4 regions of the Variovorax sp. YR752 genome follow, and region 3 is predicted to be linked to each of the others. Evidence: predicted binding sites of a transcription regulator. Region 3 holds the regulator's gene; each other region holds the start of a gene.
The links. The regulator sigma-54, encoded in region 3, starts transcription at its own class of promoters, with help from an activator protein. The targets are predictions, from matches to a motif close to TGGCANGNAANCTGCTTT.

Region 1 (5,755 bases), on a different contig from region 3:
GGCGTGTGGGTGCTGGCGGACGACATCTACGAACACATCCTCTACGACGGCCTCGCCTTTGCGACGCCGGTGGCCGTCGAGCCGCGGCTGCGCGACCGCACGCTCACGGTGAACGGCGTGTCGAAGGCCTATGCGATGACCGGCTGGCGCGTCGGCTACGGCGCCGGGCCGCGCGCGCTGATCGCGGCGATGGCCGTGGTGCAGAGCCAGTCGACCTCGTGCCCGTCGTCGGTGAGTCAGGCTGCGGCGATCGAGGCGCTCACCGGTCCGCAAGACATCGTGGCCGAACGTTGCGCATCGTTTCAACAGCGCCGCGACTTCGTCGTGGCCGCGCTCAACCGCACGCCGGGCCTGCATTGCCGCGTGCCCGAGGGCGCCTTCTATACCTTTGCGAGCTGCGCCGGCGTGCTCGGCAAGCGCACCGCCAGCGGCGCGCTGCTGCAGACCGACAGCGACTTCTGCCGCTACCTGCTGCAAGAGTTCGAGGTGGCGGTGGTGCCGGGCAGCGTGTTCGGGCTGGCGCCGTATTTCCGCATCTCGTATGCGACGTCGATGGCGCAGCTGGAAGAGGCGTGCGCGCGCATCGCCGCCGCCTGCGCCGCGCTCACATGACCCCGCATTTCTCCCTCCCCCGCTGGGGGAGGGTTGGGGTGGGGGCACGCGGCGCATCCATTCCTGTCGGCGCATCCAACGCCGGTTGCCCCCATCCCAGCCTTCCCCCAGAGGGGGAAGGAGCGAATACCAAGACCTTTATCACATTGGACACCCCATGACTTCCTCCCGCACCGGCGGCCAGATCCTGGTCGACCAGCTCATCACCCACGGCGTCAAGCAGCTCTTCTGCGTGCCCGGCGAAAGCTTTCTCGCCGTGCTCGATGCGCTGCACGACGCATCGATCGACGTGACGGTGTGCCGGCAGGAGGGCGGCGCAACCATGATGGCCGAGGCGCAGGGCAAGCTCACGGGCCAGCCCGGCATCTGCTTCGTCACGCGCGGCCCCGGCGCCACCAACGCGGCGGCGGGCGTGCACATCGCGCACCAGGATTCGACGCCGCTGCTGCTGTTCGTCGGCCAGGTCGCACGCGACGCGATGGGCCGCGAAGCCTTCCAGGAGCTGGACTACAGCGCGGTCTTCGGCACGATGGCCAAGTGGGTCGTGCAGATCGACGATCCGGCGCGCGTGCCCGAACTCGTGTCGCGCGCCTTCCATGTCGCGACCTCGGGCCGGCCCGGTCCGGTGGTGATCGCGCTGCCGGAAGACATGCTGACCGAAGCCGCCGTGGTGGCCGATGCGTTGCCGTATGCGGTCACTGAAACCCATCCCGGTACGGCGCAACTGGTAGAGCTGCAGCAGCGCCTGTCGCAAGCGCAGCGGCCGGTCGTCATCCTGGGCGGCAGCCGCTGGTCCGAAGCCGCGACGCAGCAGTTCGCGCAGTTCGCCGAGGCGTATGCGCTGCCCGTGTACTGCTCGTTCCGCCGCCAGATGCTGATGTCCGCCGAGCACCCCTGCTATGCGGGCGACCTGGGGCTCGGCGCGAACCCGCGCATGCTGGCGCGCATCCGCGATGCGGACCTCGTGCTGCTGGTCGGCGGGCGCTTGTCGGAGGTGCCGTCGCAGGGCTATGAGCTGTTCGCGATCCCGCAGCCGAAGCAGACGCTGGTGCATGTGCACGCCGATGCCGACGAGCTCGGCAAGCTCTATCGCCCGACGCAGGGCATCCATGCCACGCCGCAGGCGTTCGCTGAAGCGGTGGCTGCGCTGCGCCCGGCCTCAGCGCCTTCGTGGCAGGCCGAGACGAAAACCGCGCGCGAAGACTTCCTGCGCTGGAGCGACCCGGGCACGATCCGCATTCCCGGCCCGCTGCAGATGGGCGAGGTCATGCAGCACCTGCGTGAGGTGCTGCCGGCCGACACCATCTTCTGCAACGGCGCGGGCAACTTCGCGACCTGGGTGCACCGCTTCTGGCCGTTCCGTGCGTTCGCGAGCCAGCTCGCACCGACCAGCGGTTCGATGGGTTACGGCCTGCCGGCCGGCGTCGGCGCCAAGCGGCTGTGGCCCGCGCGCGAGGTGGTCGTGTTCGCGGGCGACGGCGATTTCATGATGCACGGCCAGGAGTTCGCGACCGCCGTGCAGTACGGCCTGCCGATCCTCGTGGTGCTGCTGGACAACGGCATGTACGGCACGATCCGCATGCACCAGGAAAAGCACTACCCCGGCCGCATCAGCGCCACGCAGCTGAAGAACCCCGACTTCCGCGGCTATGCAGAGGTGTTCGGCGGCCACGGCGAGCGCGTGACCACGACGGAAGAATTCGGCCCCGCATTGGCGCGAGCCCGTGCGAGCGGCAAGCCGGCGATCCTGCATTGCCTGCTGGACCCCGAGGCGATCACGCCCGCGAGCACGTTGCAGTCGATCCGCAAGGCCGCGCTGGCGGCGGGCTGAAGCGTCGTCAGCGCAGGCCGCCGACGTAGCGCGGCGGCGGCGTGGGCGGCAGGCCATCAGGTTGGCGCGCCGCCAGCCGCGCGGCGCGGGCCAGCGGTTCCATGGCCTGCTCGAGCCGCGTGGCGAGTTGGTCGAGTTCGTCGTCTTTCGTCTCGGCGGCGTGGATGCGCGTCATGCGCACGATCTCGGCGGCGTACTCGGCATTGGTGGCCATCCATTCGGTGTCGGTCACGCGTCCGTGCTTGCGCCGCAGCGCCACGTGCAGGCGGGCGGCGAGGGCGATGCGTTCGCTTTCGGACATGGATGGCATGGCGGGTCTCCGGCGTCTGCGGGTCAAGCTCCCAGGTGTTCCTTGTGTTGAGCAAGATCGAGGCCCACGAGTTCGCTCTCGGGGTCGACGCGCAATCCGACCAGCACATGCACGAGGAACAGCACGATGGCTGTGCCCGTCGCGCTGTAGATCGCCACGCTGCCGACGGCGATCGCCTGCGTCAGCACATTGCCCGTCGCGCCCGAGATGCGCGGGTCGGCGAACACGCCCGTGAGCAGTGCGCCCACGATGCCGCCGATGCCGTGCACGCCGAACACGTCGAGCGAGTCGTCCGCACCGAGCAGGTGCTTCAGGCCGGTGGCGCCCCAGTAGCAGGCCAGCCCGGCGATGGCGCCGATGGCCAGCGCCGCCGGCGGCGTGACGAAGCCGGCCGCCGGCGTGATCGCCACCAGCCCGGCCACGAGGCCGGAGCACAGGCCCAGCAGCGAGGGACTGCGGCGCACGATCCATTCGCCGATCATCCAGCTCATGGCACCGGCCGCCGCCGCGATGTGCGTCACCAGCATGGCCAGTCCGGCGCGCCCGTCGGCCGCCACCGCCGAGCCGGCATTGAAGCCGAACCAGCCCACCCACAGCAGGCCCGCGCCGGTCATGGTGAGCGCCAGGCTGTAGGGCTCGAAGGCCTCGCGCCCGTAGCCCCGGCGCGGCCCGAGCGCATAGGCGCACACCAGCCCCGCGATGCCCGCGTTGACGTGCACCACCGAGCCGCCCGCGAAGTCGAGCGCGCCCATCTGCGCGAGCCAGCCGCCCGGCTCCCACACCCAGTGCGCGACGGGGGCGTACACGAGCACGCTCCACAGCAGCGCGAACCACAGCAGCGCCGAGAAGCGCATGCGCTCGACGAAAGCGCCGAGCACCAGCGCGGTGGTGATGATCGCGAAGCTCAGCTGGAACATGGCGTAGACCGACTCAGGCACGTTCGGCGCCACGTGGCTCACGGCCACCTGGCCGGCGTCTTTCAGGTACTCGAAGCCCGAGAAGCCGATGCGCGAGAGGTTGCCCAGCCAGGGCCAGCCGGGCGTGAAGGCCAGCGAGTAGCCGAGCGCGAACCAGGTCAGCGAGACCACCGCCGCGATCGCCACCACCCCGGCCATGGTGGCCAGTACGTTCTTGCGCCGGACCATGCCGGCGTAGAAGAGCGCGATGCCGGGCAGCGTCATCAGCAGCACCAGCGCGGTCGAGGTCATCATCCAGGCGGTGTCGGCCGCGTTCAGGGAGGCTTGGGGTGCCAGCAGGGCCATGACCGTTTCTTCTTGGAGTGGTGGACACAGGCGTGTGTGCACGAGTCATGCCATCTTGTTAACTGGCTGAAACACTTTCGTTTCCCAACCGGGGGGTCGAAGTAAGTCGAAGCGGGTAATTCCTAATGCACCGGGCGGGTGCGCGCTTGCACAATCTGCGCACTCGCGACGGGCCCTGCTCGTACTGCCGAGGGTCCGAGGAGACAACTTCCGATCGATCAACAAGAACATTCTTCAAAGGCTCCGTACGAGATGCCTGTCTGATATTTGAAAAGCGCCGCTGGTCGGCGCTTTTTTTTGCCTGCTCGCCGCGCGACCTCTGGCGAATTCCTCCAAGCCAAACAAGCCTTCTGGTCAACCGGTGCCGGCCACCACAGCTATCGTTTCGATAGCGATTCGGTGAGACAATCGCCCGCATGGAAATGCTGGTGGTCACGGGCGCCTCACTGCTCGCGGGTTTTATCGATGCGATCGTGGGCGGCGGCGGGTTGATCCTGGTGCCGGCCCTTTTTGCGGTGTTTCCGGGCGCGCCGCCGGCTACGCTGCTGGGCACCAACAAGAGCGCGTCGATCTGGGGCACCGCGGCCTCGGCGGCCCAGTTCAGCCAGCGCGTGCAGATGCGCTGGAGCGCCATGTGGCCGGCGGCGCTGCTGGGCTTCGGCGGCTCGATGGTCGGCGCCTGGACCGTCACGGTCTTCCCGGGCGACTTCCTGCGCCGGGCGCTGCCGGTCATCCTGCTGGGCGTGCTGATCTACACGCTGGCGCGCAAGGACATGGGCCGGCTGCACGCGCCGCGCTTCAGCGGCCGCGCCGAGACGCTCGCGGCCAGCACCATCGGCCTGACCATCGGTTTCTACGACGGCTTCTTCGGGCCGGGCACGGGCAGCTTCCTGGTGTTTCTGTTCGTGCGCTGGATGGGCTACGACTTCCTCAACGCCTCGGCCTCGGCCAAGGTCATCAACACCCTGACCAACGCCGCCGCGCTGATCCTGCTGGCCGCCAAGGGCCACGTCTGGTGGCACTACGGGCTGGTGATGGCGGTCGCCAACGTGGTCGGCAGCCTGGTCGGCACGCGCGTGGCGCTGAAGCACGGGGCGGGGTTCGTGCGGATCGTGTTCATCGTGGTGGTGAGCGCACTCATCCTGAAGACGGCTTACGACGCGTTTCTGAAATGAAAAAGCCCCTGGCGTGAGGCCAGGGGCTTTTCCAGGACACCGAGGAACCGGCGTTGCTTAGTCTTCGACGAATGCCTCTTCGCGTTTGGCCTTGATCGCCGGCAGCAGCACGATGCACAGCAGCAGCGCCGCAGCCACCAGCAGCCCGGCCGAAAGCGGCCGCGTGACGAACACGCTCCACGCGCCGCGCGACAGCAGCAGCGCGCGCCGCAGGTTCTCTTCCATCATCGGCCCGAGGATGAAGCCCAGCAGCAGCGGGGCCGGCTCGGTGCGCAGCTTCAGGAACAGGTACCCGATGAAGCCGAAGATCGCCACCATCCACACGTCGAAGGTGTTGTTGTTGGTCGAGTACACGCCGATCGCGCAGAACAGCACGATGGCAGGGAACAGGAACTTGTAGGGCACCGTCAGCAGCTTGATCCACATGCCGATCAGCGGCAGGTTCAGGATGATCAGCATCGCGTTGCCGATCCACATCGAGGCGATCAGGCCCCAGAACAGCTCCGGGTTGCTGGTCATCACCTGCGGGCCCGGCTGGATGTTGTGGATCGTCATCGCGCCGACC
Region 2 (5,755 bases), on a different contig from region 3:
TCTGCGCAAGCGTCAACCCCAGCCCGGTTCCGCCTTCCCTGCCCGAAACGAGCGGATAGAAGATGCGGTCCTTGATCGTGTCCGGCACACCCGGTCCATTGTCGATGACATGCAATTCCAGTGCCAATCGATACCACTGCTTGTTGAAGATCACTTGTCGGGCCACGCGGGTCTTGAAAGTGATCTGCGCATCGCCCGCCGCGCGGCGCTCGGCCAGGGCCTGCGCCGCGTTGTGCGCGATGTTGAGCGTGGCCTGGATGAGCTGCTCGCGGTCGCCGCGGAACTCGGGAATGGAGACGTCGAAGTCGCGCTCGATGTGCAGGTCGCGCGAGAACTCCGCCAGGATGACCGAGCGCACGCGCTCGCACACCTCGTGGATGTTCACGTCGCCCACCACGTGCGGACGGCGGTGCGGCGCCAAGAGCCGGTCGACCAGCGTCTGCAGCCGGTCGGCCTCGTGAATGATGACCTGGGTGTACTCGATGAGGTCGCGCGACTCGACCTCCATCTGCAGCAGCTGCGCTGCGCCGCGAATGCCGCCCAGCGGGTTCTTGATCTCGTGCGCGAGGTTGCGGATGAGTTCCTTGTTGGCCTGCGCCTGGTCGATGAGGCGCTCTTCGCGGTCCTGGCGCACCTGCTGCTCCAGCGGCGACATCTCGATGATGAGCTCGCCCTTCTTGTCGCCGTGCGCCAGCGTGACCTGCACGGGCATCAGCTCGTGGTTCACACGCCGCAGAAAAGCCTCGTAGCGCAGCGTGGCGAAGTCGTTGCTGCTGGCACCGTCGAGCGCGGTGCGCAGCACCTGCGGCTCATGGAAACAGGCGCCGAACTGCGAGCCCTCGAGCGTGCGCCGCGAGGTGCCCAGTGCGTCTTCGAGGCCTGCGTTGGCGAACAGCACCGAGCCGTCGCTGTTGACCACCGCGATCAGCGTGGACAAGAGGTCGAAGGCGCGAAAGCGCGGAGTGGCGCCAGTCGCCTTCTTCCCGAACACCATGGTGACGCCGTTTACTGCGCTTGCGGCTTGCCGGGCAGGCGGCCGATTTCGCGGCGGATGCCGGCGATGTCGCTCTCGTTGCGCGCGAGTTCGGCCTTCATTTCAGCCACGCGGTCGAGGTACTTCTGGTAGTTGCGGCCTTCGCTGCCCTGCTTCTCGGGCTCGCCGTTGTTGTATTCCTTCTTGAGCTCGGTCTGGCGCGCCTCGGCCTTGCGCAGCTCGGTTTCGAGCACCGAACGCGCCTCGCCGTCGCGCGCACGCTGGTCGACGCCTTCGACGCGCGGACTGCCTGCCGGCGCACGCGCGGCCGATGAACCCGAGCCCGACGACGCGCTGCCACCACCACCACCGGAAGGCTTTGTGCCCTGCACGACGGTGACGTTGCCGCCTTCCATGACCTTGCAGCCCTTTTGCTGGGCCACGGTGGCGTTGTTGGTGTACTCGTTGCCGCAACGCCAGACGCGCTCTTGCGCGAGCGCCGCCGAGGCGGTGGCGAACGAGGCGGCGGCCAGGAAAATCAGGGAGGCAGTCTTCATTTGAATCCGGAGAGGGCGCGACAAACGCGCATTTTGATGCAATTCGGGCGCCCTCACGATGGGATGTTCCGCACCAAGGAAAAAGGACGGCCGGGGCCGTCCTTTTGTCTTACCTGCCCGCCGAGACGGGCTGGGTATTGCACTTTTTACAGCGAGTAGTACATGTCGAATTCGACGGGGTGCGTCGCCATGCGGAAGCGCGTGACTTCCTGCATCTTGAGGTCGATGTACGCGTCGATGTACGAGTCGGTGAACACGCCGCCCTTGGTCAGGAACGCACGGTCCTTGTCCAGGTGCTCCAGGGCCTGGTCCAGGCTGTGGCAGACGGTCGGGATCAGCGCGTCTTCTTCCGGCGGCAGGTGGTACAGGTCCTTGCTGGCGGCTTCGCCCGGATGGATCTTGTTTTCCACGCCGTCCAGGCCGGCCATCAGCAGCGCGGCAAAGCCCAGGTACGGGTTCATCAGCGGATCGGGGAAGCGCGCTTCGACGCGGCGGCCCTTCGGGTTGGCCACGAACGGGATGCGGATCGAGGCCGAGCGGTTCTTGGCCGAGTAGGCCAGCTTCACCGGGGCTTCGAAGCCGGGCACCAGGCGCTTGTAGCTGTTGGTGCCGGGGTTCGTGATGGCGTTCAGGGCACGGGCGTGCTTGATGATGCCGCCGATGTAGTGCAGCGCGAAGTCAGACAGGCCTGCGTAGCCGTCGCCGGCGAACAGGTTCTTGCCGTCCTTCCAGACCGACTGGTGCACGTGCATGCCCGAGCCGTTGTCGCCGACGATGGGCTTGGGCATGAAGGTGGCGGTCTTGCCGTAGGCGTGGGCCACGTTGTGGATCACGTACTTCTGCAGCTGGACCCAGTCGGCGCGCTGGACCAGCGTGCTGAACTTGGTGCCGATTTCGAGCTGGCCGGCGTTGGCCACTTCGTGGTGATGCACTTCGACCGGGATGCCCAGCGATTCGAGCACCAGGCACATTTCCGAGCGCATGTCGTGCAGGCTGTCGACCGGGGGCACGGGGAAGTAGCCGCCCTTGACTGCGGGACGGTGGCCGCTGTTGCCGTGCTCGTATTCCTTGTCGGTGTTCCACGAAGCTTCTTCGGAATCGATCTTCACGAAGCAGCCCGACATGTCGTTCTTCCAGCGCACGCCGTCGAACACGAAGAATTCGGGTTCCGGACCGAAGAAGGCGGTATCGCCCAGGCCGGAAGCCTTCATGTACGCCTCGGCGCGCTTGGCGAGCGAGCGCGGGTCGCGCTCGTAGGCCTTGCCGTCGGCCGGATCGATCACGTCGCAGGTCAGGATCAGCGTCGTTTCTTCGAAGAAGGGGTCGATGTTGGCGGTGTTCGGGTCGGGCATGAGCTGCATGTCCGAGGCTTCGATGCCCTTCCAACCGGCGATGGACGAACCGTCGAACGCGTGGCCCGAGGTGAATTTGTCTTCATCGAAATGCGACACGGGCACGGTGACGTGCTGCTCTTTGCCGCGGGTGTCGGTGAAGCGCAAGTCGACGAACTTGACCTCGTTTTCCTTGACGAGCTTGAGTACATCGGCGACGGTCTTTGCCATCAGTTTCTCCTGAGTTGGATGGTGGTTAGGAATACGGGAACGGAAGGATGCAGTTTCTGTGCCATTGTCACCCCGCCGGATGAGGCCCGGGTGACGGCCCAGGGGCTGCCGGAAAAGGAATTAATCACCAAATTGGTGCGATACGAATTAACGCACCAATTCAGGGCCAAGCTTCGCATCAAAGCTGTGCAAGCCTTCGATGAGTTGGCCATAGGCGGCATCGAGCAGCCCGGGGTCGCCCTTGACGCCCAGCTCGATGTGACGCCCGTACTGCGGGTGATCCACGCTGGGGAGGCTGAACACCTTGATGCCGGCGTGGGCCTGCTCGATGGCCTGCATCAGCGGCGTGAGGGTGGCTTCCATCGCACCGAAAACGATCACGGACTTCTCGGCGATGGCGTTGCGGGTGAACAGATCGGCATAACGGCTGTCGAGCACCGACTCGATCATCGGCCAGGCCATGACCGGAAAGCCCGGCACGAAATGCACGTGCTCGACGCTGAAACCCGGAATCTTGTTGTACGGGTTGCGGATGATCGACGCGCCCTGCGGAAACACGCCCATGTTCAGGCGGTGAATGTTGTCGGCCCGGTCGGGCTCGTAGGGCACACCCTGCTCCTTGGCGGTGTCCTGCATGCGCTCGCGGATCAGCACTTCGGCTTCGGGGTGCAGCGCCAGCGGCACACGCAGGGCCTGGGCGGCGCACTGGCGGGTGTGGTCGTCGGGCGTGGCGCCAATGCCGCCGGTCGAGAACACGATGTCGCCCGAGGCGAAGGCGCGCATGAGCGCCGCAGTGATCCGCGTGGGCTCGTCGCCCACGTACTCGGCCCAGCCCAGCTGGAGGCCGCGCGCGGCCAGCAGCTCGATGACCTTGGCCATGTGCTTGTCGGCCCGCTTGCCGGAAAGGATCTCGTCGCCGACGACGATGAGACCGAATGCGCGTGTCATGGTGAACCCCATTGAGAAAGAGCGGCCTTGTTGGCCTCGGTGGCTTCGGCCGCCTCGAGGGCCGGTGCCTCGCCGCTGCCGGTTGCGGGCTGCAGCGCGGCGCGCTGGGCGCGCATCTGGGCCAGCGCGTCCAGGCAGTAGTGGGCGAACCAGAGCGCAGAGAAAGCAAAGACCAGCGTGTAGATCCAGATGGCGATCGGCACCAGCACGAAGAAGGCGGCGGCGAACAACAGGCCCGAGGCCCAGACGATGCTCGGGGCGGCGCCCAGGTAGCCGCACAGCACGCCGATGCACAGCAACGGCAGCCGGTGGGCGCGCAGCAGCGCGGCGCGTTCTTCAGGGCTGGCGTGCTCGGCCAGCGCGTCGAAGCTCATCACCCGATAAGTGAGCCAGCCCCAGATCAGCGGCGGCAGAATCAGCACCAGCGGCGGAATGAGCCACAGCGGCATCGACACCACCAGGGCGATCAGCGCCAGCACGGTGGCGGCGAGCGAGCGCAGCACGCTGCCGAAGAAAGAGGCGCCCTTCTTCTGCTCAAGCGTCGGAAAGCGCCGTTCGGCCGCGAGCTTGGTGAGCGCCGGCGCCATGAAGCCGGCCACGATCAGCAGCGACAGCACCACGATCAGCGGCGTGACGCCGAACACCACCACCAGCGGCGCCAGCGCGGCCGTCACATCGCTCGAGAAGAGGCGCCCGATCCAGGCCCAGAAGCTGGACAGCAGCGGCCAGGCGTCGAGGGCTTCGCGCGTCCAGACGACGGCCGCGTCCCAATAGAAGTAACCGAGCCCCGCGGCCAGCAGCACCATGAGCGCCAACGGCAGGAGCGACAGCACGATCACGCGCGGGAGCATGCAATAGGCCACCGCGCGCCAGAAGGAGTCGAGGAGCAGGCGCATGAGGTTCGAGGATAACGTAAGGCCTCTGCGCCCTGGCCGTGCCTCGCAGCGCGCTCAGGCGCGGCCGAACAACCGCTTCAGCCCCAGCCACTGCTGCGACCAGAAGCCCTGGCCGTAGTCGCGCGGCCGGCCGTCGGCGCCGGGCTCGACCTGGTCTCGGATGCCGGTCGGGTCGTAGCGGTTTTCGAAGTTGGCGGTGCGAAAGAGCATGTCCCACCAGGGCAGCAGCACGCCGAAGTTGTGGCCGCCCAGCGTGCTCTTGCCGTGCGACTCGTGGCCCAGCCCGATGCTGTGGTGCAGCCGGTGAAAGCGCGGGCTGACCCACAGCCGCTCGCCGATGGCACCGAAGCTCAGCCGCAGGTTGGCGTGCTGCAGGCTCTCGCTGAGCTGGGTGAAGGCCACCACGGCGATGAACTGGCCCGGCGCCACGCCGATCAGCTGCGCCACGATGACGATGAGCGTGTCGTGGATCACGTCGTCGAGCAGGTGGTTGCGGTCGTCGCTCCACATCGTCATCTGGCGCTGCGAGTGGTGCAGCGAATGCAGGCTCCACCACGCGTTGAAGTGATGCTGGCCGCGGTGAATCCAGTAGCCGACAAAGTCGAGCACCACGAGGTAGATGGCAAAGGCCACCCACGGCACGTCGGTCACGCCGGGCCAGACCTCGTCCAGGTGGAAGGTGCCCCACCCCGCCATGCGCAGGTTGCCGAGCAGGTCGTCGAACAGCGGCTGCAGCGTGAAGAACAGCGCCAGCCGGAACAGGCCCAGCCGGTGGATCAGCGTGTAGAGCACGTCGATGCGGATCGCGCGGCGGTCGGT
Region 3 (5,755 bases):
TCCGACTCGATGCGCTACGACGACCTGAAACAGACCAGCGTGTTCACCGGCAATGTGCTGGTCACGAAGGGCACGATCATCATCCGCGGTGCGCGGCTGGACGTGCGCCAGGACGCCGAGGGCTACCAGTACGGCGTGGTCACGGCGGCGCCCGGCAAGCTGGCCTATTACAAGCAGAAGCGCAACGCCGGCGACGAGTGGATCGAGGGCGAGTCGGAAGTCATCGAGTACGACAGCCGCGCCGACAACGTCAAGTTCATCCGCCGCGCCGTCATGCGCCGGCTGGTGGGCGCCACGGCCAACGACGAGAGCAGCGGCGCGCTGATCGTCTACGACCAGAGCAACGACACCTACACCGTCAACGGCTCCCTCGTGCCGCCGAACGCCGGCGTCTCGGGGGGCAGCGGTGGCCGCGTGAAGGCCATCCTCACGCCGAAGGCCGCCGCGGCCCCGGCGGCGGGCGGCTCCGCACCGGCAGCCGGCGGCAAGAAGCCCGCGGCTCTGGCACCCACCCCCGCGCCTGGCGCGGGGCTGCGCCCGAGCACCACGCTGGGCGGCAGCCCCGAAGGGGAAGGGCGCAAGTGATCGAAACCGCAGGAACCCAGACGACCGCCGACGGCGTCCCCGGCAGCCGCCTCGTGGCGCGCGGCCTCAAGAAGAGCTACGGCAGCCGCACGGTCGTGAAAGACGTCTCGCTCGATGTGCAGAAGGGCGAAGTCGTCGGACTGCTCGGCCCCAACGGCGCGGGCAAGACCACCTCGTTCTACATGATCGTCGGGCTGGTGCGCGCCGACGCTGGTGAGATCACCATCGACGGCGAGCCCATCGCCCACATGCCCATTCACCGCCGCGCGCGCATGGGCCTGAGCTACCTGCCGCAGGAAGCCTCGATCTTCCGCAAGCTCACGGTCGAGGAAAACGTGCGTGCCGTGCTCGAGCTGCAGCGCGAGCCCGACGCCAACGGCCGCATGGTGCCGTTGTCGAAGCAGGCCACCGAAGAGCGACTGGCCGACCTGCTGTCCGACCTGCGCGTGGACCACCTGCGCGATTCGCCTGCGCTCGCGCTGTCGGGCGGCGAGCGCCGCCGCGTCGAGATCGCACGCGCGCTGGCCACGCAGCCGCGCTTCATCCTGCTGGACGAGCCCTTCGCCGGCATCGACCCGATTGCCGTGATCGAGATCCAGCGGATCATCAGTTTCCTGAAAGAGCGCGGCATCGGCGTGCTCATCACCGACCACAACGTGCGTGAAACGCTGGGCATCTGCGATCACGCGTTCATCATCAGCGACGGGCACGTGCTGGCACAAGGCACACCCTCGGAGATCGTCGACAACGCCGAGGTACGCAGGGTGTACCTGGGCGAGCACTTCCGCATGTAAGGGAGGGGCGCGTCCTCATGAAGCAAGGGCTGTCCCTTCGCGTCTCGCAGCATCTGGCGCTCACGCCGCAGCTGCAGCAGTCCATTCGCCTGCTCCAACTTTCCACGCTCGAACTGAGCCAGGAGGTGGAGCAGATGCTGGACGAGAACCCGTTCCTCGAACGCACCGCGGAAGAAGCCGCGCGCGAGGAGTTCGGGCTCGATGCTGTCGACACGCCCGTGCCGCGCGACGATGGCGGTGACACCGGCGAGGGCGATTTCGCCCCGGTGCCGGCCTCCAGCGCGACGACCACTTCGAGCGAAACCACCTCGACCCCCGACTCCGACGGCCCCGCCGCCGAGATCACCGAGCGCGAGCCCGACTGGGAAGGCGACGGCACCGTCGAGATGGCGCCCGACGACAGCGAGTGGGGCAGCGATGCGCCCGCACGCCAGAACAACCTCGGCGACGACGAACGTGCCGACGCCACCGAACTTGCGCGCAGCCAGGAGTCGCTGCAGTCGTTCCTGCACCGCCAGGCGCTGACCCTGCGGCTCAACGAAAACGACTGCGCCGCGCTGCGCTTCCTGATCGAATCGCTCAACGACGACGGCTACCTCGAAGACTCGCTGCCCGCATTGGCCTCGGGCCTGGCAGGCGACGACAACGACCAGTTCGACGACCTGGTGCACCACTTCCAGGTGGCGCTCGGCCTGCTGCAGAGCCTGGAGCCCGTCGGCGTCGGCGCGCGCGACCTCGGCGAATGCCTGAGCATCCAGCTGAAGGCGCTCGCGAACGAAGACGAGACCGAGGCCGAAGCGCTCATCCGCAAGACCGCCATCGCGATCTGCAAGCAGCCGATGGAGCTGCTCGCGCGGCGCGACTTCAAGCGCCTGGCCACGCTCACGCGCACCAACGAAGAGCTGGTGCGCTCGGCGCTGCAGATCATTGCGCGCCTGGAGCCCAAGCCGGGCCGCCGCTTCGTGGACGTCGAGCGCAACATCGTCGTGCCCGACGTGATCGTCACCAAGACGGGCCGCGGCACCAACATCAAGTTCCGCGTCATGCTGAACCCCGAGGTCATGCCGCGCCTGCGCGTGCACGACATCTACGCCGGCGCGCTCAAGGCGCACAAGGGCGAGGGCAGCCAGGCGCTGTCGCAGCGGCTGCAGGAGGCGCGCTGGTTCATCAAGAACATCCAGCAGCGCTTCGACACCATCCTGCGCGTGAGCAACGCCATCGTCGAGCGGCAGAAGAGCTACTTCGTGCACGGCGAGCTGGCCATGCGCCCACTGGTGCTGCGCGAGATTGCCGACGAACTGGGCCTGCACGAATCGACCATCTCGCGCGTGACCACGGCCAAGTACATGTCGACGCCCTTTGGCACGGTCGAGCTCAAGTACTTCTTCGGCTCGGCGCTGGGCACCGAGACCGGCGGCAACGCGTCGAGCACTGCGGTGCGCGCGCTCATCAAGCAGTTCGTGAGTTCCGAGAGCATCAAGAAGCCGCTGTCGGACAGCCAGATTTCCGAGATGCTGAAGGAGCAGGGCATCGAGTGCGCGCGCCGCACCGTGGCCAAGTACCGCGAGGCGCTGCGCATCGCGCCCGCCAACCTGCGCAAGGCCCTGTAGAAAGCCCACGATGACCCATCGCCTGCTGTCGCGCTGTGGGCATTGGGTTGTCGTCATCGCAACCGTGTTGCTGTTCACCGGCTGCGCCACGCTGCCCGACGAAGCGCCGCGCGCGCCCACCCAGGCCATCGCCGTCTCGGCCGACACTGCGCTCGGCAAGATCGCGCTGGCCTCGCAGCCCGACCCCGACCTCAGCGGCTTTCGCCTCATGCCCGGCGGCGACTTCGCCTTCGACACGCGGCTGCAGCTCGCGCGCCGCGCGCAGCGCACGCTCGACGTGCAGTACTACCAGATCGAGAACGACGAGACCGGCCGCTACCTGCTGCGCACCCTGCGCGACGCGGCCCAGCGCGGCGTGCGCGTGCGCCTGCTGATGGACGACCTGTACACGTCCGGCGAAGACGAGCTGCTGCTCGGCCTGGCTGCCACGCCGAACGTCGAGCTGCGCCTGTTCAATCCGTTCCCGGCCGGGCGCGGCAGCCTGCTCAGGCGCTTCACCGCTTCGCTGTTCGATTTCAGCCGCGTCAATCGCCGCATGCACAACAAGCTCTTCATCGCCGACGGCGCGATGGCGGTGGCGGGCGGGCGCAACATCGGCAACCAGTACTTCCGCCGCACCTCGGGCCAGAACTTCATCGATCTCGACACCTTCGTCACGGGCGCATTGATCCCGCGCCTGGGCGTGCTGTTCGACCAGTACTGGAACAGCCCGCACGTGCGCCCGATCGGCTCGGTCGTGCGCACCGACCTGCCGCGCGAAGAGCTGCAGCGCCGCTTCGATGCCGCCACCGGGCCCGACACCACGCCGCCGCCGCCCAAGCCTGCACCCAACGACCTGCTCGGCTACAGCCCGGTGGCCGACGACCTCGACGCCGGCAAGCTCGGCCTGATCTGGACCACCGCCGAGGCCTACGCCGATTCGCCCGATCGCGTGATCGGCAAGACCGCGTCGTATGGCGGCGTGCCGCTGCTCGACGTCGACAGCGTGCGCTACAACGTGGTCGAGCAGATGCGCCGCGCGCGCAGCGAGGTGACGCTGGTCTCGCCCTACCTGATTCCGGGCGCGTCGGGGCTGGAGGTGATGCGCGAGATCCGCGGGCGCAACGTCAAGATCAGCGTGGTCACCAACTCGCTCGCCGCCACCGACGAGCCGCTGGTCCACACCGCCTACCGCCGCTACCGCGCCGACATGCTCGCGCTGGGCGCGGAGCTGCACGAGCTGAGTTCCGCGCGCACGCGGCGCAGCGTGCGGCTGGGTCTGTTCGGCACGTCGGTGGGCCGGCTGCATGCCAAGTCGGCGGTGATCGACCAGCGCATCCTCTTCGTCGGCTCGATGAATTTCGATCCGCGCTCCGAGATCCACAACACCGAGATCGGCCTGTTCATCCGCAGCCCCGAGATGGCGCAGCAGACCTTGAAGCTGCTCGATGTGCTCAAGCAGCAGGGCGCCTACCGGCTGCGCTTTGCCGAGGGCGGCGATGCAGCGGCGGGTGGCTCGCGGCGCATCGAGTGGGTCAGTGAGGAAGGTGGCAAGACCACCGTGCTGCACGAAGAACCCGACTCGGGTTTCTGGGACCGCACCATGCTCGAGCTGCTGTCGCCGCTCACGCCCGAGAGCCTGCTGTAGCGGCCTGGTTGGCTAGGTGCCGCGAACGGCCGACCACACGAGCCGCAGGCCCAGCAGCCCCATCACGCCGCCGGCCGCGCGGTCGATCCAGGTCTTGTAGCGCAGGTAGGCCGCGCGCGGTGCGGCCGAGGACAGCGCCAGCGCGACGATCGCGTACCAGCCCGTCTCGATGCAGAAGATCACCGCCGGCACCGCGAGGGCCAGCACCAGCGGCACCTCGCGCGGCAAAAAGGCCGCGAAGATGCTCGCGTACACCACCGCCGTCTTCGGGTTGCTGACCTGCGTGGCCAGGCCGAGCAGGAAGGTGCGTCCGCTGCGGCCCTGGCTCCGGGGCGAGGCGTCCGCGTCGGGCGTGATCGCGAGCGGTTGGCGCGCGCCGCGCCAGATGCGAAAGCCCAGGTAGATCAGGTAGGCGCCGCCGAAGGCCTTGATCGCGAGGTACAGCCCCGGCACCGCGAGGAACGCCGCCTGCAGCCCGGCCAGCGCCGCGATCGAGAACGCCAGCCCGCCAGCGCCCATGCCCAGGGCCGCGGCCAGCCCGTCGCTGCGCGAGGCCACGGCGGTGCGCGCCACCATCACGAAGCTCGGGCCGGGGCTCATCGCGCCGACGGCCATGGCGCCGGCGATGCCGAGCAGGGAAAGGGTGGTGTCCATCATCGCGTGGCTCCTGGCGTCGTCGTCATGGCTGCACGTTCACCGCTTCGACCTGCACCAGCAGCTTCACCTTGTTCTCGAAGCCGAAGTTCAGGCCCCAGGTGATGCCCCAGTCGCTGCGCTGCACGGTGGCCTCGAAGTCGCCGCCGCAGACCTGGCGGTTGATGAGCGGGTTCAGGTAGCAGTTGAAGCGCACGGCCTTCAGCGTCACCGGCTTGGTCTGGCCCATGAGCGTGAGCGTGCCGGGCACGTCGGTCACCTTGTCGCCGCTGAAGTCGATGCGCTCGGCCACGAAGCGGCCGGTGGGGAATTCGGCCACGTTGAAGAAGTCCTTGCTCTGCACGTGGCGGTTGAGCAGATCGACGCCGGTGTTGATGGAGCTGATGTCCATCGTGATGTCGACCTTGCCGCCGGTGCCGCTGCCATCGATCTGCACCGAGCCGTCCTTGGTGCTGAAGCGTCCGCGGTTGGTGGTGGTGCCGTAG
Region 4 (5,755 bases), on a different contig from region 3:
TGCGAAGCGATGAAGGCCAGGCCCGAGGCGGCGGCGATGCGCGCCGGTGCGAGCAGCAGCGACACCGCCACGGCCACCGCAAAACCGACCCAGGCCACGCGCCGCGCCATGCCGGGGCCGAAGCGCCGGTTGACGAGGTCGCTCACGAGGTAGGCCACCGGGTAGGTGAAGGCGCCCCAGGTGAGCCAGTCGTTGATGGCGAACTGCACGAGGATGTTGGACGCAAGCACCACGGCGGCCATCGCCAGCGTGGCGACGGCCAGCTGGCCGGTGGTGGGGCGCTGAAAGTGCATCATCAAACTCAAACAGCCCTGCCGAGCACGCTGCGCGCCACGGCCTCGGCCACCTTGATGCCGTCCACGCCGGCCGACAAAATGCCGCCCGCGTAGCTCGCGCCTTCGCCGGCCGGGTAGAGGCCGCGCACGTTCAGGCTCTGCAGGTCGTCGCCGCGCGTGATGCGGATCGGCGACGAGGTGCGCGTTTCCACGCCGGTGAGCACGGCGTCGTGCGTGTCGAAGCCCTTGATCTTGCGACCGAAGGCGGGAAAGGCCTCGCGCATCGCCTCGATGGCGTAGGCGGGCAGGGCCTGGTGCAGGTCGGTCGGCGTCACGCCGGGCTTGTACGACGGGATGATGCTGCCGAGTGCGGTCGACGGCTTGCCGGCGATGAAGTCACCCACCAACTGGCCGGGCGCGTGGTAGTTGCTGCCGCCGAGCACGTAGGCGTTGCTTTCGAGCTGGCGCTGCAGCGCGATGCCTGCGAGCGCATCGCCCGGGAAGTCCTTCGGGTCGATGCCCACCACGATGCCGGCATTGGCGTTGCGTTCGTTGCGCGAGTACTGGCTCATGCCGTTGGTGACCACGCGGCCCGGCTCGCTGGTGGCCGCGACCACGGTGCCGCCGGGGCACATGCAGAAGCTGTAGACCGAGCGGCCGTTGCTCGCGTGGTGCACCAGCTTGTAGTCGGCCGCGCCCAGCAGCGGATGGCCCGCATGGCGGCCCCAGCGGGCGCGGTCGATCAGTCCCTGCGGGTGCTCGACGCGGAAGCCGATCGAGAAGGGCTTGGCCTCGATGTACACGCCGCGCGCATGCAGCATCTCGAAGGTGTCGCGCGAGCTGTGGCCCAGCGCCATCACGACGTGGTCGGCGCGCAGCTCGCTGCTCTGGCCCGTCGTCTGGTCGAGCACGGTGAGGCCGCGCAAGTGCTTGCCGGTGGGGCCGTCTTCGATCTGCACGTCAGTCACGCGCTGCTCGAAGCGGATCTCGCCGCCGAGCGCGACGATCTGCTCGCGGATGTTCTCGACCACCTTCACCAGCTTGAAGGTGCCGATGTGCGGATGGGCGACGTACAGAATTTCGGGCGGCGCGCCGGCCTTCACGAACTCTTCCATCACCTTGCGGCCGAGAAAGCGCGGGTCCTTGATCTGGCTGTAGAGCTTGCCGTCCGAGAAGGTGCCGGCGCCGCCTTCGCCGAACTGCACGTTCGACTCGGGGTTGAGCACGCTCTTGCGCCACAGGCCCCAGGTGTCGCGGGTGCGCTGGCGCACGGTCTTGCCGCGTTCGAGCACGATGGGCTTGAAGCCCATCTTCGCGAGCATCAGCGCCGCGAAGATGCCGCAGGGGCCGAAGCCGATCACCACGGGGCGCGTCGCGTCATCTCGATCAGCAGGCGCATGGCCCGGCGGCGTGTAGCGCATGTCGGGCGCGGGCTGGATGTGCGGGTGGCTGGCGTGCTTGGCGAGCAGCGCGGCTTCGAGCGCCGCGTCGGCCAGCTGCACGTCGCAGATGTAGACCGTGAGCAGGTCGACCTTGCGGGCGTCGAAGCTGCGCTTGTAGACGGTGTGGGAGGCGATCGCTTCAGGCGGAACGTCGAGCGTTCGGGCGATCAGGGTGACCAGCGCGTCAGGCGCGTGGTCGAGCGGGAGTTTGAGTTCGGAGATTCGCAGCATGTCGTGGGGCTTGTGGTTATCAAGCAGCCGGGCATTTTAACGTCGCCATGCTGGAACACCGCGGAACCGGCTTTGCCGGGCCGCTGGTGTTGCCCCCGGTAGGGGGTTGGAGAAGCGACACGAAGTGCGCGTAGCCTGGGGGCGAGCCAGATTACGCGGGCAGGAAGCCCTCGACGGACAGGTAGCGCTCGCCCGTGTCGTAGTTGAAGCCCAGCACCACCGCATCGGGCGCCAGCGAGGGCAGCTTCTGCGCAATGGCCGCGAGCGTTGCGCCCGACGAGATGCCGACCAGGATGCCTTCCTCGACCGCGCAGCGGCGCGCCATTTCGCGCGCCGGTTCGGCGTCGACCTGCAGCACGCCGTCGAGCAGCGAGGTGTCGAGGTTCTTCGGAATGAAGCCCGCGCCAATGCCCTGGATGGGGTGGGGTGCCGGTGCGCCGCCCGAGATCACGGGCGAGGCCACGGGCTCCACCGCGAACACCTGCAGCTTGGGCCACTTCTTCTTGAGCACCTTCGCCACGCCGGTGATGTGGCCGCCCGTGCCCACGCCGGTGATGAGCACGTCGATGCCGTCGGGAAAGTCGGCCGCGATTTCTTCGGCCGTGGTGCGCACGTGCACGTCGACGTTCGCGGGGTTGTTGAACTGCTGCGGCATCCATGCGCCGGGCGTGCCGGCCACGATTTCCTCGGCGCGGGCGATCGAGGCCTTCATGCCGCCGGCGCGCGGCGTGAGGTCGAAGGTGGCGCCGTAGGCCAGCATGAGGCGGCGGCGCTCGACCGACATGCTATCGGGCATCACCAGGATCAGCTTGTAGCCCTTGACGGCCGCGACCATCGCCAGGCCGATGCCGGTGTTGCCCGAGGTCGGTTCGACGATCGTGCCGCCGGGCTTCAGCGCGCCGCTCTGCTCGGCGTCTTCGACCATCGCGAGCGCGATGCGGTCCTTGATCGAGCCGCCGGGGTTGGCGCGCTCCGACTTGATCCAGACCTGCTGCTTCGCGTGACCGAACAGACGGTTGATGCGGATGTGCGGCGTGTTGCCGATGGTCTGGAGGATGTTCTGGGCCTTCATGGAATCTCCTTGGATCAATGCGGTTGTTCAAGCGGACAGCGCGCATTGTGAGACCAGCCCGCGACCGTTTCAGCGCAGGGCTTTGCTTCCCTCAGGCTTCCAGGGCTTCCAGCGGCCCGAAGAACTCGTAGCGAAGCTGCTGCTTGGGCACGCCGAGCGCCAGCCCGTTGGCGTACACCGCCTTCATGAACGGCTTCGGCCCGAGAAAGTACAGGTCGACGTCGCGGTCTTCCGGCAGCAGCCCGGCCAGCAGCTCGCGGGTGACGAAACCGGTCGCGTGCGGCGTGTCGGTGTCGCGCGGCGCGTCGTAGACATACAGCGGCTTCACGTTCGCATGCCGCTGCGCGAGCGCGTCGACGCGGGCGCGGAACGCATGCGCACCGCCGTGCCGTGCCGCATGAACGAAGTGCACCGGCCGGCCCGTGTGCGCCATCGATTCGAGCATGCTCATCGCGGGCGTGATGCCCACGCCGCCCGTCACCAGCACCAGCGGACGTGCCTGCTCGCCGGCGGGCTGCAGCACGAAGTCGCCGCACGGTGCCTGCGCCTGCAGCCGCGTGCCGATCACGGCCGCCTCGTGCAGCCAGTTCGAGGCGCGACCGCCTTCTTCCTTCTTCACGCTGATGCGGTACCACGGCTTGCCCGGTGCGTCGGACAGCGAGTAGTTGCGCCGCACCGGCTGGCCGTCGATCTCCAGCACCAGCGTGAGGTACTGCCCCGGCGAGAAGGCCAGCAGCGCGCCGCCGTCCACGGGCTCCAGGTAGAACGAGGTGATGACCTCGCTTTCGTCTTCGCGGCGCGCCACACGGAACTCGCGCGTGCCGCGCCATCCGCCGGGTTGCGCCGCGTTGGCGCTGTAGACGGCTTCTTCCGCCGCGATGAGCAGCCCCGCCAGCGATTCATAGGCCTCGCCCCACGCGGCGATCACCTCGTCGGTCGCGGCATCGCCGAGCACCTCCTTCACGGCGCGCAGCAGGTAGTGGCCGACGATCGGGTAGTGCTCGGGCAGCACGCCCAGCGCCGCGTGCTTCTGGATGATCCGGGGCAGGGCGCCGGCGATCTCGTCCAGCCGGTCGATGTGCGCGCCGTAGGCGATGACGGCCCCCGCCAGCGCGCGCGCCTGCGTGCCCGCGGCCTGGTGCGCTTCGTTGAAGAAGGCCTTCACCTGCGGATGGCCCTCGAACATGATCTTGTAGAAGTGGCTGGTGATGGCCTCGCCGTGGGCCTTCAGCGCGGGCACGGTGGACTTGACGATGGCGATGGTTTGCGGGTTCATGGTCTGGCGCTTCCTCTGTTGAGATGCCTTTGTCATCTCACGATCCGTGCCAGCCGGAAGGCCGTTGCAAGTGCTTGACGCCATTGGGGATTTATCAGGTGTGGTCAAATTCACCACAACTTCAGCGTTGTATTTATGACCACGATACGTGTCAATTCGACCACCGAGGCCCCGCCGCCCGAGCCCGAAGCCGAGGCCGCCCGCTACCGATCGCTGCTCGCCGCCGCGCGTGGACTGGTCCGCTGCGATGCCGCCGCGCTGCTGCAGCTCGACGTCGATGTGCTGAAGCCCGTCGCGGTCGACGGACTGAGCGATGAAACCCTCGGGCGCCAGTTTCCCGTCGCCGCCCACCCGCGTTTCGCACGCCTGCTCGGCAGCGAACGGGGCCTGCGTTTCGCCCACGACAGCAACCTGCCCGACCCCTACGACGGCCTCGTCGCCGGCCAGCCGGGCATCCTGCCGGTGCACGACTGCATGGGCGCGCCGCTGCGCCTGCGCGGCGCCCTCTGGGGCCTGCTCACGCTGGATGCCCTGGAACCGCACGCCTTCGATGCCGTGAGCCCGGCGCAGATGGAGGCGTTGGTCACCCTCGTCGAAACGGGCATCGAAGCCGCCCACACGATCCGCGAGATGCAGGCGCGCGCGATGCGCGAGCAGGCCGTCGCACAGGCGCTGCGCGCAGGCCGCGGCGCGCCCCGCGAGCTGCTGGGCAGCAGCCCGGCGATGAAGCAGCTGTGCGACGAGATCGACACCGTCGCCGTGTCCGACCTCACGGTGCTGCTGCTCGGCGAAACCGGCGTCGGCAAGGACCTCGTCGCGCAGCGCCTGCACGCGCGCTCGCGGCGCAGCGAGCAGCCGCTGGTGCAGGTCAACTGCGCGGCGCTGCCCGAGACGCTGGCCGACAGCGAACTCTTCGGCCACAAGCGCGGCGCGTTCACCGGCGCCGTGCAGGACCGCGACGGCAAGTTCGAGATCGCCGATGGCGGCACGCTCTTTCTCGACGAGGTCGGCGAGCTGCCGCTGAGCGTGCAGGCCAAGCTGCTGCGCGTGCTGCAAAGCGGCGAGGTGCAGCGGCCCGGCAGCGACCGCATGCACAAGGTCGACGTGCGCGTGATCGCGGCCACCAACCGCGACCTGCCCGCAGCGATTGCGCAGGGGCGGTTTCGTGCCGACCTGTACCACCGGCTGTCGGTCTATCCGCTCGTCGTGGCGCCGCTGCGCGAACGCGGGCGCGACGTGCTCGTGCTGGCCGGCAGCTTTCTCGAGGAGAACCAGCACCGGCTGGGCGCGCGCAACCTGCGGCTCTCGCCGGCGTCGAAGGCCGCCCTGCTGGCGCACGGCTGGCCGGGCAACGTGCGCGAGCTCGAGCATGTGATCAGCCGTGCGTCGCTGCGGGCGTTCAGGGAACAGCCGCGCGGCTCGCGCTGGACGGCCATCGAACCGCACCATCTGGCATTGG

Region 1: a site for sigma-54 is predicted at 4,051-4,068, ahead of AAG801_RS36410 (ammonium transporter). Genes of this name have one in related genera too.
Region 2: a site for sigma-54 is predicted at 3,139-3,156, ahead of glnA (type I glutamate--ammonia ligase). Genes of this name have one in related genera too.
Region 4: a site for sigma-54 is predicted at 4,331-4,348, ahead of hmpA (NO-inducible flavohemoprotein). Genes of this name have one in related genera too.

What each region holds. Positions count from the first base shown of each region.
Region 1 covers NZ_CALRZC010000269.1:4,644-10,398, forward strand. Annotated here, with positions in the region: gene AAG801_RS36395 (pyridoxal phosphate-dependent aminotransferase) at 1-612, shown strand, start outside; gene AAG801_RS36400 (thiamine pyrophosphate-binding protein) at 770-2,443, shown strand; gene AAG801_RS36405 (hypothetical protein) at 2,451-2,753, opposite strand; gene AAG801_RS36410 (ammonium transporter) at 2,777-4,015, opposite strand; gene AAG801_RS36415 (TSUP family transporter) at 4,432-5,190, shown strand; partial or broken gene AAG801_RS36420 (tripartite tricarboxylate transporter permease) at 5,248-5,755, opposite strand, start outside.
Region 2 covers NZ_CALRZC010000035.1:8,223-13,977, forward strand. Annotated here, with positions in the region: gene glnL (nitrogen regulation protein NR(II)) at 1-994, opposite strand, end outside; gene AAG801_RS11085 (hypothetical protein) at 1,006-1,530, opposite strand; gene glnA (type I glutamate--ammonia ligase) at 1,677-3,092, opposite strand; gene AAG801_RS11095 (molybdopterin-binding protein) at 3,240-4,040, opposite strand; gene AAG801_RS11100 (EI24 domain-containing protein) at 4,037-4,936, opposite strand; gene AAG801_RS11105 (sterol desaturase family protein) at 4,991-5,755, opposite strand, start outside.
Region 3 covers NZ_CALRZC010000070.1:29,367-35,121, reverse strand. Annotated here, with positions in the region: gene lptA (lipopolysaccharide transport periplasmic protein LptA) at 1-585, shown strand, start outside; gene lptB (LPS export ABC transporter ATP-binding protein) at 582-1,379, shown strand; gene rpoN (RNA polymerase factor sigma-54) at 1,397-2,989, shown strand; gene AAG801_RS17995 (phospholipase D family protein) at 3,000-4,616, shown strand; gene AAG801_RS17990 (LysE family translocator) at 4,629-5,273, opposite strand; gene AAG801_RS17985 (YceI family protein) at 5,296-5,755, opposite strand, start outside.
Region 4 covers NZ_CALRZC010000021.1:43-5,797, reverse strand. Annotated here, with positions in the region: gene AAG801_RS07380 (VUT family protein) at 1-293, opposite strand, end outside; gene AAG801_RS07375 (NAD(P)/FAD-dependent oxidoreductase) at 302-1,948, opposite strand; gene cysK (cysteine synthase A) at 2,100-3,020, opposite strand; gene hmpA (NO-inducible flavohemoprotein) at 3,112-4,296, opposite strand; partial or broken gene norR (nitric oxide reductase transcriptional regulator NorR) at 4,432-5,755, shown strand, end outside.